One region of the Bradyrhizobium sp. A11 genome, then DNA from elsewhere that is predicted to be linked to it. Evidence: riboswitches for the same ligand, from Rfam matches in the RefSeq annotation. Region 1 holds a riboswitch; the other holds the start of a gene.
What was found. A riboswitch is a leader RNA that binds a small molecule or an ion and turns the genes downstream of it on or off. The one in region 1 is predicted to bind cobalamin.
Positions count from the first base shown of each region.

Region 1 (6,232 bases):
GGTCGGCGACGCTGCGCCCCAGCATCTGATAGCCGCCGCAGAGGCCGAGCACGTGGCCGCCGCGGCGATGGTGCGCGAGCAGGTCGATGTCCCAGCCCTGCGCGCGCAGGAAGGCGAGATCGCCGCGGGTGGATTTCGAGCCGGGGATGATGACGAGGCTGACGTCCCCCGGAATCGCTTCACCCGGTCGCACCATCACGAGATCGATGCCGGGCTCGAGCTTGAGCGGATCGAGGTCGTCGAAATTGGCGATGCGCGACAGTGCTAGGCACGCGATCTTGCATTGGCCGGGCTTGCGCGCGTCGCTCAGGCCGAGCGCGTCCTCGGCCGGCAGCTCGCCGGCGCGCGTGAACCAGGGCAGCACGCCGAAGCCGCGCCAGGCGGTCTTTTGTTCGATCAGCCTGTAGCCGTCGTCGAACAGCGTGGGATCGCCGCGGAATTTGTTGATGACGAAGCCCTGGATCATCGCGGCATCCTCGGGGTCGATCACCGTCTTGATGCCGACGAGCTGCGCGATGACGCCGCCGCGGTCGATGTCGCCGACCAGCACGACCGGTACGTCGGCCTTGCGGGCAAAACCCATGTTGGCGATGTCGGACTTGCGCAGGTTGACTTCGGCCGGACTGCCGGCGCCCTCGACCAGCACGAGGTCGGCGCGCGCCTTCAGGCGCTCGAAACTCTCGAGCACCGCGCCCATTAATGACGGCTTCATCGCCGCGTAGTCGCGCGCGCGCGCCGTGGCGATGCGCTTGCCATGCACGATGACCTGCACGCCGACATCGGTCTCGGGCTTCAGCAGCACCGGGTTCATGTCGGTGTGCGGCTCGACGCCGGCGGCGAGCGCCTGCAGCGCCTGCGCGCGGCCGATCTCGCCGCCATCGACGGTGACGGCCGCGTTGTTCGACATGTTCTGCGGCTTGAACGGCAGCACGCGCAGGTGCCGCCGCGTGAAGGCGCGCGCAAGGCCGGCGACGATGAGCGATTTGCCCACGTCCGAGCCGGCCCCCTGGATCATCAGCGCGCGTGCCATCGGCATCAGAACTCGACGCCGGCCTGCGCCTTGATGCCGGAGCGGAAGGGATGCTTGACCAGCGTCATCTCGGTGACGAGATCGGCGATCTCGATCAATTCGTCCTTGGCGTTGCGCCCGGTGAGCACGACGTGCGTCAGCGGCGGCTTCGAGGTGGTCAGGAAATCGACCACCTCGGCGATGTCGAGATAATCGTAGCGCAGCGCGATGTTGATCTCGTCGAGCACGACCATCCGCAAGCTCTCATCGAGGATAAGCTCCTTGGCCTTCTCCCAGCCGGCGCGCGCGGCGGCGATGTCACGGGCACGGTCCTGCGTCTCCCAGGTGAAGCCTTCGCCCATGGCGTGGAACTGGCAGAGCTCGCCGAAATGGCCGGTGAGCAGGCGCCGCTCGCCGGTGTCCCAGGCGCCCTTGATGAACTGCACCACCGCGCAGGGGAAGCCATGGGCGACGCAGCGCACGATCATGCCGAAGGCCGAGGACGACTTGCCCTTGCCGGCGCCGGTGTGGACGATGATGAGGCCCTTCTCGCCGCTCTTGGTCGCCATGATCTTGTCGCGGGCGGCTTTCTTCTTCGCCATTTTTGCGGCGTGCCGGGCGTCGGTTTCCTCAGGTGTTTGGGTGTCCGGTTCAGGCGTCATTGGATCCGGTCCTTCGGCTTGACAAGAGGCGGCCACCGGCAAATGGTGGCCCGGCGTTGGTTCCTGTCCTATGACAGGCGAAGAGGGAATGCGATAGGGTCCGAATCGGCAAGATTTGGGTCCAAAATGCAGCCGCCCCCGCGACCGTGACCGGAGAGATGCCCAAAGCCACTGATTCCTCAGGGAATCGGGAAGGCGGGGATCGAAGGGCAAAACCCTACTCCGCAAGCCGGGAGACCTGCCAGCGCGGACGAGTTTTGGACCGGCGGACGGGGTGTTCCGCGACGGGGAAACGGGCCTTCTGACGAATGGTCCGTGTGCCTCATCGCCTCCCGCTGTTATCTGGAAGAGGCGATGACCGTCACACTTCACGTCTGCATCACCTGCCGTGCCGGCCAGACGCTTGGCGAGGGCGAGACCACGCCCGGCAAGCGCCTGCATGGTGCGATCCTCGAGGCCGGCGTGCCCGACGGCGTCAATGTGGTTCCCGTCGAATGCCTGTCGGCGTGCAGCCAGGGCTGCTCGGTGGCGCTGAGCGCGCCGGGCCGCTGGTCCTATGTCTATGGCCGCCTGTCGGATGCGAATGCGCAGGACGTGGTCGCAGGCGCTGCGGCCTATGCAGCCGCGCCGGACGGGCTCGTGCCCTGGCGCAGCCGCCCCGAAATCTTCCGCAAGCAGTCGCTTGCCCGCATTCCCCCCATTGCAATCGTGCCGGAGGCCGCCGAATGAGCTCGCTCGCAAAAGTCCCGGTCACGGTGGTCACCGGTTTCCTCGGCTCCGGCAAGACGACGCTTATCCAGCATCTTCTCGCAAATCCCAACGGCAAGAGGCTCGCGGTGCTCGTCAACGAGTTCGGCAGCGAGGGCGTCGATGGCGAGATATTGAAGTCTTGCGCCGATGCCAATTGCCCGGAGGAGAACATCGTCGAGCTCGCCAATGGTTGCATCTGCTGCACCGTCGCCGATGATTTCATTCCGACCATGGAGCAATTGCTGGCGCGCCCGGTGCGGCCCGATCACATCCTGATCGAGACCTCGGGCCTGGCGCTGCCGAAGCCGCTCTTGAAGGCGTTCGACTGGCCCGAGATCCGCTCGCGCATCACGGTCGACGGCGTGATCGCACTCGCCGACGCCGAGGCTGTCGCGGCCGGCCGCTTCGCGCCGGATCCGGCTGCAGTGGAAGCGCAGCGCGCGGCGGATGAGAATCTCGACCACGAGACGCCGCTGTCGGAAGTGTTCGAGGACCAGATCGCCTGCGCCGACATCGTGCTGCTGACCAAGGCCGATCTCGCCGGCAGCGCCGGGATCGAAGCCGCCAGGGCGGCGATCATTGCCGAGATGCCGCGCCGCGTGCCGATGCTGCCCGTCACCGACGGCGCGATCGACGCCCGCGTCATCCTCGGCCTCGGCGCGGCCGCCGAGAACGATCTCGCCGCGCGGCCCTCGCATCATGACGGCGAGGAGGAGCACGAGCACGACGATTTCGCTTCCGTCGTGATCGACCTTCCGGAAGTCGCCGACGTCGATGCGCTCGTTGCCTCCGTGCAGCGCCTGGCGCGCGAGCAGAACGTGCTGCGCGCAAAGGGCTATATCGCGGTCGCGGGCAAGCCGATGCGCCTGCTGCTTCAGGCCGTGGGCGAGCGCGTGCGCCACCAGTTCGACAAGCCCTGGGGCGCGGGTCACAGGCAGTCCAGGCTCGTCGTGATCGGCGAGCACGGCGATATCGATGAGGCCGCGATCAGGTCAGGACTTGGTATCTGATGCACGTCGTCTTCCGCGAGAGCCGCGGTCTGGAGGAGACCGCGACGCCCAGGGACATCGGCCAGGACCCGGCCGATCTCGTGGTGCTCTCGTATTCGGATTCCGACCTTGCGGCGTTCGCGGCCGGCTGGCGCCGTGGCCGCCATAGCCTGCCGTCGCTGCGGCTCGCCAATCTCGCGGAGCTGCGCCATCCGCTCTCGGTCGACACCTATATCGAGAAGACGCTGTCGCAGGCGCGCGGCATTCTGGTGCGGCTGATCGGCGGCGAATCCTACTGGTCCTATGGTCTCACGGCCCTGCAGCAGCTGGCGCAGGATCGCGGCGTCGCGCTCGCCGTGCTGCCGGCGGACGGCCGCGACGACACGCGGCTCGATGCCTACTCGACCTTGCCCCTGTCGACGCTGCGCCGGCTCAAGGTGCTCTGCGACACCGGCGGTCCGGTCGCCGCGCAAGCGGCGATCGCGCAGCTCGCGCTGGCCTCGGGACTTTATGCCGGACCGGTCACTGGCGAGCTGACCGTGCCGGAGATGGGCTTCTACGATCCCTCGCGCGGCGTCATTGCTGCGCCGGCCTCGCGTGCGGGCAGGCCGCTTGCGCTGGTGGCTTTCTATCGCTCCTATCTCACGGCCGCGGATACGGGTCCGGTCGATGCCCTGATTGCCGCGCTGCGCGAGGAGGGCTTTGACTCCTACGGCGTGTTCGTCACCTCGTTGAAAGCGCCCGGCGTCGCCGATTGGCTGCGCGCGCATCTCGCGCAACATCCTCCGGCCGCGATCGTCAACGCGACGGCATTCTCGGCCGTCGGCGACGACGGCACGACGCCGTTCGATCAAGCTTCGTGCCCGGTGTTCCAGGTCGCGCTCGCGACGGCGCGGCGCGCGGACTGGGCAGAGTCGCTGCGCGGTCTCTCGCCCGGCGATCTCGCCATGCATGTGGTGCTGCCCGAGGTCGACGGCCGCCTGTTCGCGGGCGTTGTGAGCTTCAAGTCGGCCGCGATGCGCGATCCCGATCTGCAATTCGCCCATCTGGCGCACGGGCCCGACGCGGAGCGCGTCAAGGCCGTCGCCGCGCGCGTTGCGGCCTGGTGGCGACTTGCACAGAAGCCCGCCGCCGAGAAACGGGTCGCGATCGTGCTCTCGAACTATCCGGGCCGGCCGCATCAGATCGCCCATGCGGTTGGTCTCGATGCGCTGGTCTCCGTTGAAGGGCTGCTGTCCGATCTGGTGCAGGCCGGCTTCGATGTTGCGCCGGGCGATGCGCTCGGCGAGACGCTGCTGAAGCAGAGTCTGACCTGGGGCGTCGCCGATTATCGCGCGGCCCTCTCGCGCCTGCCGCAGTCCCTGCAAGACGATCTCGCGCAGGCCTGGGGCGCGCCGGAGGATGATCCCAGCTGCAACGGCGGTGCGTTTCAATTCGCGGCCATCGCGTGCGGCCGCTCCATCATCGCGGTCCAGCCCGAGCGCGGCGATGCGATCACGCGCGATGCCGATTACCACGATCTCGCCCGCACGCCGCGTCATGCTTATGTCGCGTTCTATCTCTGGCTCCATGCGCAGGGGATCGATGCCGTCGTGCACATGGGCGCGCATGGCACGCTGGAATGGCTGCCCGGAAAATCCGTCGCGCTGTCGTCCGCGTGCTGGCCGGAAGCGCTGATCGGCGATCTGCCCGTCATCTATCCCTTCATCGTCAACGATCCCGGCGAAGCCGCGCAGGCCAAGCGCCGCATCGGCGCGGTCACCCTCGGCCATCTGCCGCCGCCGCTCGCGCAATCCGCGGTGCCGGAAGGGTTGCGCCGGCTCGAACGCCTGCTCGACGAATATTCGACCGCCGATGGCCTCGATCCCGCCCGCCGCCAGCGCCTGATCGCGGCGATCCGCGACGAAGCGCGTGCCGCCGGTCTCGAAGAGGATCTCGGTCTCGACGCATCGGCAGCACCGGCCGAAGCGATCCCGCGGATCGATCGCTTCGTCTGCGATCTCAAGGAGAGCCAGTTCGGCGACGGCCTCCATGTGTTCGGCCGCGGCGTCTGCGGCGACGCCGAGCGCGATGCGCTGCTTGCTGCGTTGGCGGGCCAGCGCATCGCGCCGGGACCATCCGGCTCGCCCTATCGTGGCCGCCAGGACGTGCTGCCGACCGGGCGCAATCTCTTTGCCGTCGACCCGCGCGCGGTGCCGACACCGTCCGCACATGCTCAGGGGATAAAGCTCGCCGAGGAGCTGCTGCGCCGTCACCTGCAGGATCATGGCGACTGGCCGAAGGGCCTTGTGGTCGATCTCTGGGGCTCGGCGACGATGCGCACCGCGGGCGAGGAATTCGCGATGGCGCTGCATCTGGCCGGCCTCGCGCCGCGCTGGGATCACGCCTCCGGCCGCGTCACCGGCTACGACATCATCGCCCCGGCCGAGCTCGGCCGCCCACGCATCGACGTCACGCTGCGGGTCTCGGGCCTGTTCCGCGACGTGTTCTCCGGCCTTGCGCAATTGTTCGAGGCCGCCTCCGAGGCGCTCGCGGCGCGCGAGGACGAGGGCGAGGAGAATCCGTATCGTCACCGCGCCTCGCGCGTGTTCGCGCCGCGTCCCGGCCAATATGGTGTCGGCCTGTCGGCGATCCCCGACGCGTTCACGCCGGAGACGCGGGATGCCGCCGGCGAAGCCTGGCTGTCGGCCTCGTCCTGGACATTCTCGGCCGACGGCGAGATGCGGTACGATCGCGCCGGGATCGAGGCGCGGCTTGGCTCTGCCGATGCCTTCGTCCACGTCCAGGATTTGCCGGAAACCGACCTGCTGCTCGCCGCCGAC
Region 1 covers NZ_CP149509.1:2,341,428-2,347,659, forward strand. The annotation lists gene WI560_RS10760 (cobyric acid synthase) at 1-1,030, opposite strand, end outside; gene cobO (cob(I)yrinic acid a,c-diamide adenosyltransferase) at 1,036-1,671, opposite strand; cobalamin riboswitch at 1,712-1,932, shown strand; gene WI560_RS10770 (DUF1636 domain-containing protein) at 2,026-2,400, shown strand; gene cobW (cobalamin biosynthesis protein CobW) at 2,397-3,431, shown strand; gene cobN (cobaltochelatase subunit CobN) at 3,431-6,232, shown strand, end outside.

Region 2 (6,232 bases), 830 kb from region 1:
GCCGACGCCACGCCCTTCTTCACCGCCTGAGCCTGGCGCATCAGCGCGATGTTGCAGGGTGCAGCTTCATTCCAGCAGGACGCGACGCCGACGAAGGGCTGGTGGATCTGCTCGGTGGTCAGACCCATTGCGTAGAAATAGGACCGGTGCGGCGCGCGCGCAGGGCCTTCCGTCACGTGACGGCTCGGCAGCTTCTGCTTGTCAATCTTCGTGCGCATCGCAAACCAGTTTCCCCGGTCGACCCTTTCAGACCCGAAAAATCAGAGCCAAGATTTGAATCGACCTTGGGATTTTCCGGCGCCCCTTGGGACCGCCGCTGCCCTTCAAAAACTTAGAGTGATTTTATTCATGTTCGGGTGTGGCCAAAAAGCGGCGGTGATGCGAACCACCGGCGATGACGGTTAAATCCGGAATGAGTGTTGCGTGGACGGCACATTCGTTACCAGGAAGACACGGGTCGGCATACTTGGATACCTCGCAAGGAAGGCGATCCACAACCTCTGATTTCAAAACTCGGGAGGCGCGCCAGCGTGGCGCTGAATGACAGAAACAGACACAAAGTGAGTCGGCCTCTATCGCTCCGCCGTGTCCCGGACAAGCCGCAACGCGCAAGCGTTGCGGCGCAGAGCCGGGACCCAGAGCGACACGGTCCAATGCGGCGACATGAGATCTTCAAGAGGACACGCCTTCGCAGCCTCGCAGCTCAAATTCGCCCGAGCTTTGCTCGCGTCTCCACCCTCAAATCCAAGAGGGCACAGGGAAGGCCGGGTGCTGACAACGCACCCGCGGTCCGCTGCGCAAAATGCACACGCAGAAGAACCGCACAGCAGCATACAGGTGGTGCCGATCACTCGGCCTTCCCTGCGCGGTGGTCGGACGGCTTATGCCGTGCTCTCCCGGGAGCCGAACTTTCCTTCTGGCCTCCCTCGCCCCGCGAATTGGATGATGCAGTCTGCCCGGTTAGGCTCGCTCGCACCTCCGCGGAAGCTTGACCGTAGCAACGACGGCCAGGACCACACGGTTTTGCCGTACACACGGCCCGCCATGTCGCCGCAGTATTCCCAGGCCCAGTCGACGAAGCCGGAAACTTACGAGCGAGACGAAGCCTAGCAGCGCCGTTCGTCTGCACGCGGTTACGGACTCACAGGGACTACCCGCCCTGCCCGCACCTCTCGTGCCGACGCTGCCGCGTCCACCGCAAGCCCGGCTCGCGATCAAGACGACCTCGAGATCGCCCCTCCTGGATGAGCCGGGATGGGCGACACATACGCCATTTCCGAATTTCGGTAAAGTGGAATCTTTTCACGCGGGTGGATTGACAGGGCGCGACACAGGTCACCTGGCCCGCTCCGTCATCCCGTGAGCATGTGAATCCATTCGCCTTCCGCGATTCCTGCGTCTGTGCGTCCAAGTCAGAACGTGGCGCCGGCCTTGAGCAGATAGGTACGGCCGGGCAGCGGATAGGCACTGAAGCGGCCGTCCGTGAAGGTGCTGGCGATGGCGTAGTCGTAGTAGAGCGCATTCAGCAAATTGTTGACGCCGAAGGACCAGAAGTAGCGCTCAACCTGGCCGCTGAGCTTGAGGTCGATCGTGCCGCCGGCCGGGATCGGCTTCTGGGTGCCCGCCTGGTCGTTGTCCATGCGCCGCTCGCTCCAGAAGCGCGCGGTGGCATCGAGCACCAGGTAGTTCTGCCAGATGTTCCAGCTGACACCCGCACTCGCCGTATAGCGCGACACCAGCGGCACGTCGTTGCCGGCCCAGGCGCCTTCGCGGAAGACCGCGCGGGTATAGGTCACGCCGGAGCGCAGCAGCAGGGCGTCGTTGACGCGATAGGACAGACTGGTCTCCGAGCCGTAGCGCCGAGTCGGGTCGAGATTGGTGTTGTAGAACAGGACCGGGTTGAAATGGACCTCGTTGGTGAGGTCCATCAGATAGAGACTGCTCTGCAGCTGCAGACCGCCGCCCTTGATGCGCAGACCGCCCTCGATGTCCTGCGAGGTCTGGGTCTTGAGCTGGAACGTTTGCGGGATCGCGGCGAAAGTCAGGGGATCGAAGGACGGCCCCGAGGACAGGCGCTCGTCGACGTCAGGCGTGCGGAACGCGCGCGCGGCGCGAGCGAACAGCGAGACCACGTCGTTGAGACGATGCTCGGCTCCGAGATGCAGCGCGTATTGGGTCTCGTCGTTCGTCAGCGGCAGCGCACCGATATCGGCGTTGAACGGCGCCGCCGCGTCGAAATTGTCGCGTGCCGCAAGACGGACGTTCTGCATCCGCACGCCGTAGGAGACGTCGGTCGTGGGCAGCACGCCCAATGTGTGCTGGAAATAACCTGCGACCGTCTGCTGCCTCAGGTCGTAATTGTGCCAGGCGGCGAGCCCCTGCCCGGCGCCGCGGTTCTGCTCGAAGCTCGCATCGTAATAATCGATGCCGGTCAGCAGCTGCGACGGCAGGCCGAGCAGCAGGCTCTTCACGCTGAGCCGCGGCGTGATCGACCAATTCGTCAGTTGGGACTCGACATAAGTCGAGGTGAAGAAGGCCGGAACCGGCGTCGGGCTGGAGAAGAACGCACTCTGCTGCTTCTTGTCGCGCACACCGCCGTCGACGATGAGATCGACGCCATTGACCAGGGTCCTGGTAAACCCGGCCGTCGCGCTGAAGCCCTGCTGGTTGGCGGCATTGAACGGCGTGCTGGTGCCTCGGCGGTTGGTCCTGAGCTCGTCGAGGCCGATCGAGGGATCGACGGTGCGGCCGCCCGGCAGCCGCAGTTCCTGATTGTCGCCGGTGACGGTGAGAAACGCGCTCAGGCCTGGCGTGGTGTAGTTGAGATTGCCGACGCCGTTTTGCTGGGAATAGCGATTGTTGTCGCGATAGCCGTCGGTCCTGACGGCATTGCCGTAGAACGAGGTCGACCATGGCCCGGAATTGAGCGCGGTCGAGACGTTGCCGAGTTTGGTGTTGAACGAGCCGAAGCCGGCCTCGATGCGCGCAGTCACGGGCGGTCCGCCGGCGCCGGTCTTGGTGACGATGTTGATCACGCCGCCGACCGCGTTGTCGCCGTAGAGCACCGCGCCGGAATTGCCGCGCGTGATCTCGATGCGCTCGATGGAATTGAGCGGGATGGTGGAGAGGTCCACCTGCGCCATGTCGACGTCGTTGAGCCGCCGGCCGTTGACCAGCACCAGCGTGTTGGCGGTGGCAAAGGCGCCGAAGCCGCGCAGGTCCACGCTGGTCTTGGCGCCGATCTGGCCGCCATAGAACGTCGTGATCTGGGCTCCCGGCACCTGCGTGGCGATGATCTCGGCAAGCGCCTGCGACGGCGAATGCGCGATATCCGCGGCCGTGATCACGGTCGTGGCGGCCCCGACGATACCGCCGCCGCCGGCGACAGCCTCCGAGCCCGAGCCGGATGAGCCGGTGCCATCGCCTGGCGGCGCAACGTTCGCGGTGCGTCGCGGCCGCGTCGCCTCGCCCTCACCGGTCGCCCTCGCCCGCGTGCGGTTCTGATCGGCGGGCTTGCTCACCTCGATCGGCGGCAATTGCTCGGCAAGCCCCTGCTGGGCGAAGGCGGAGGATAGATCGAGCGAATGGAGCGAGACGGACGCGAGCAGGCCGGCGCTGAGGCGCCGGGCGGCAGAAACGAGACGGGACATTGTTGTAACCTCGGTATGACGTCAGTGGCACGTCACAGCGAACGAGGTTTCACGGCAGAGCGGCGGACTGCTCCGATGAAGCCAATGTCTGTACTCCCCGACCGACATCTTCGCGTGTGACCACGGCTGACGGCAGGTCTCCTGGCTCGCGGGTCGTGACCTTGCGTCGCCTTCCCAGGACCGAGATTCCCAGTGGCACAGGACGAAAGATTCACCGCTTACAGTTGCGGGGGCAGCCGTGGCGTTGGCATAGATCCCGGCATTGGGACATCCCGCACCACATTCCCTTTTGATCTCCGTGAGGAGAACCGTCGCCGGCCATTTACGTGTCGCCCCGGCAGCGTGTCAATCGACCGTTGGGCGGCGCTCAGGTCCGTCCGCGCGGACGTTGCGCCTGGGCCCAGGCGGCCGTGACATCGCGTGGCGGAACATCGACGCGCTTGACCGGGGTCAGTTCGCCGGAGGCCGAGACGATCGCGGTTTCCTCGCGGCGGCAGCGCGTGCAGACGAACCCGACCTCATGCGGAGACGCCGACCAGCTCGACCGCTTCACATTGGCGGCCATCGGCCAGGCCTCGCAATGCGAGCACGACACCAGAAATCGACCGGGATCGAGCATACCCATTTCCATCGGACTCCACGTCCTGCCGCCTCTTCAATGATTAACCCAAGTGAATCGTTCCGGTGCCCAAGCACCGCCGGTTGCGCGAGGCAGCTCCGGGGCAGCCGTCAGCGCGCGCCCTTGAGGGTGCAGGAGGTCGAGCAGGTGACGGTCGTGCCGCGATCGCATGCCTTGCAGGCGTTGACGCACTGGTTCATGTCGCGGGGATTGTAGCTGTAGTTCCGCAAGGGACAGGGCGGCGTCGAGCCGGTGATGTCCTGCTCCTGATCGCAGGCCGCCGTCATGAGCGCGATGATGATCACGGCAACGAGGCGCATGGGATGCCCCTGTCAGGCATGGCAAACAGGCATGGCAAATCACGTTCACGGGATACGCTGCATTGCAACGAACCCCGGCCTTCCCACCACGGGCATCACCTATCAGCGACGCCCGCATGCCATCAGGATGCGCGCCAAACCTTAAGAACGGATTGCAGCCGGCCTCAGGCCGCAGCCTCGGTCGCGATCGCCTGCCGCATGTCGACCGCCAACTGACGGTATTGCTCCGAAAGCTTCAGATAGAACTCGCGCTTGCTGCCATCGGTGGCGAGCTTGGCGATCAGCTCGCATTCGGCGGTGAGCGTCTCAAACCGTTCCAGCCTGTCCTGAAGTTCTGGCATCGGCGTGTCCCCATCAAACGCCTCAAGGACATTCAACCTAAGCCCGGGAAATAGGTCACGGCGAACATCGTTATCGAGCAGAAGCAATTTTTCCGGTGCGGGCAGCCTATTTGCTGTCGAGCCGCCAGGCACCGTCCCATGCCTCGTCGGGCGGGCTCGCCTCGAGCTGCGCGATGCGGCCGAGCATCGTGCGCGAGGGCCCGTCACCGGGAACGGCTTCGAGGGCCGCGTTGAATGCAGCGCGCGCCGCATCGAAGCGCCTGATACGATAGGCGGCAAGCGCCTCGGCATAGTGCGTGCGCAGGCTGGCTTGCGCATCGGTGAGCGCGCCCGCCCTCGCCATCACCTCGAAGATCGGCTGCGGCGCGCTCTGGCCGGCGACCGCCAGGCGATCGATCTCGCGCAGCTCGAGCCGCGATCCGATCGCCTCTGCGGTGGCCTGCGAGATTAGGATGCGGGTGCCGTAGACCTTGTTGACCGCTTCCAGCCGCGAGGCCAGGTTCACGGCATCGCCCATCACGGTGAAGCTCATCATCAGCTCGGAGCCGATGCTGCCGGTCAGCACCTCGCCGGTGGCGATGCCGATCCGCAAATCGCACGGCGCGGGCATGGCGCGGATGCCGAGCAGGTCGGGCAGCTGCCGCTGGAGCGCGGGCACCTGATCGGCCATCTCGATCGCCGCAATGCCGGCCAGGAGGGCCTGCTCGTCGTCCTCGATGAAGGGCGGCCCCCAATAGGACATGATGGCATCGCCGATATACTTGTCGATGATGCCGCGATTGTTCCTGACGGGTGCGGACATCACCGTGAAATAGTGGTTCATCACCTTGACGAGGCCGCGCGGCGTCATCCCCTCGCTCATCGAGGTGAAGCCGCTCATGTCGCAGAACATGATGGTCATGACCCGGCGCTCGCCGTCGATCGCGACCTCCGGCCGGTCGATCAGCCCCTGCACCACCTTGGGATCGATGTAGCGGCCAAAGGTCTCGCGGATGCGCTCGTTGTGCCGGAGCTGCTCGGTCATGCGGTTGAAGGCCGCGGCGAGCTCGCCGATCTCGTCCTGGGTGGAGACGGTGATGGTCTTGTCGAAGCGGCCTGCCTCGACCTCGCGGGTGCCGGCGAGCAGCAGCCGCACCGGGCGGGTGATGCCGCTGGACACCATCAGCGCAAAGACGAAGCCGACGACAGCCGCGAGCAGCGTCACCAGGCCCGAGACGACGATCGCCTGATGCTGGCGGCCGATCACCTGCGACGTCGAGAAGAAGACCTGCGTCAGCATGTCGGCGCGGATCGCATCGACCT
Region 2 covers NZ_CP149509.1:3,167,077-3,173,308, reverse strand. The annotation lists gene ilvD (dihydroxy-acid dehydratase) at 1-218, opposite strand, end outside; gene WI560_RS14605 (TonB-dependent receptor) at 1,413-3,650, opposite strand; cobalamin riboswitch at 3,764-3,978, opposite strand; gene WI560_RS14600 (hypothetical protein) at 4,018-4,281, opposite strand; gene WI560_RS14595 (hypothetical protein) at 4,380-4,589, opposite strand; gene WI560_RS14590 (hypothetical protein) at 4,754-4,930, opposite strand; gene WI560_RS14585 (adenylate/guanylate cyclase domain-containing protein) at 5,037-6,232, opposite strand, start outside.
Region 2: another riboswitch for cobalamin. It lies ahead of WI560_RS14605 (TonB-dependent receptor); the one in region 1 lies ahead of WI560_RS10770 (DUF1636 domain-containing protein).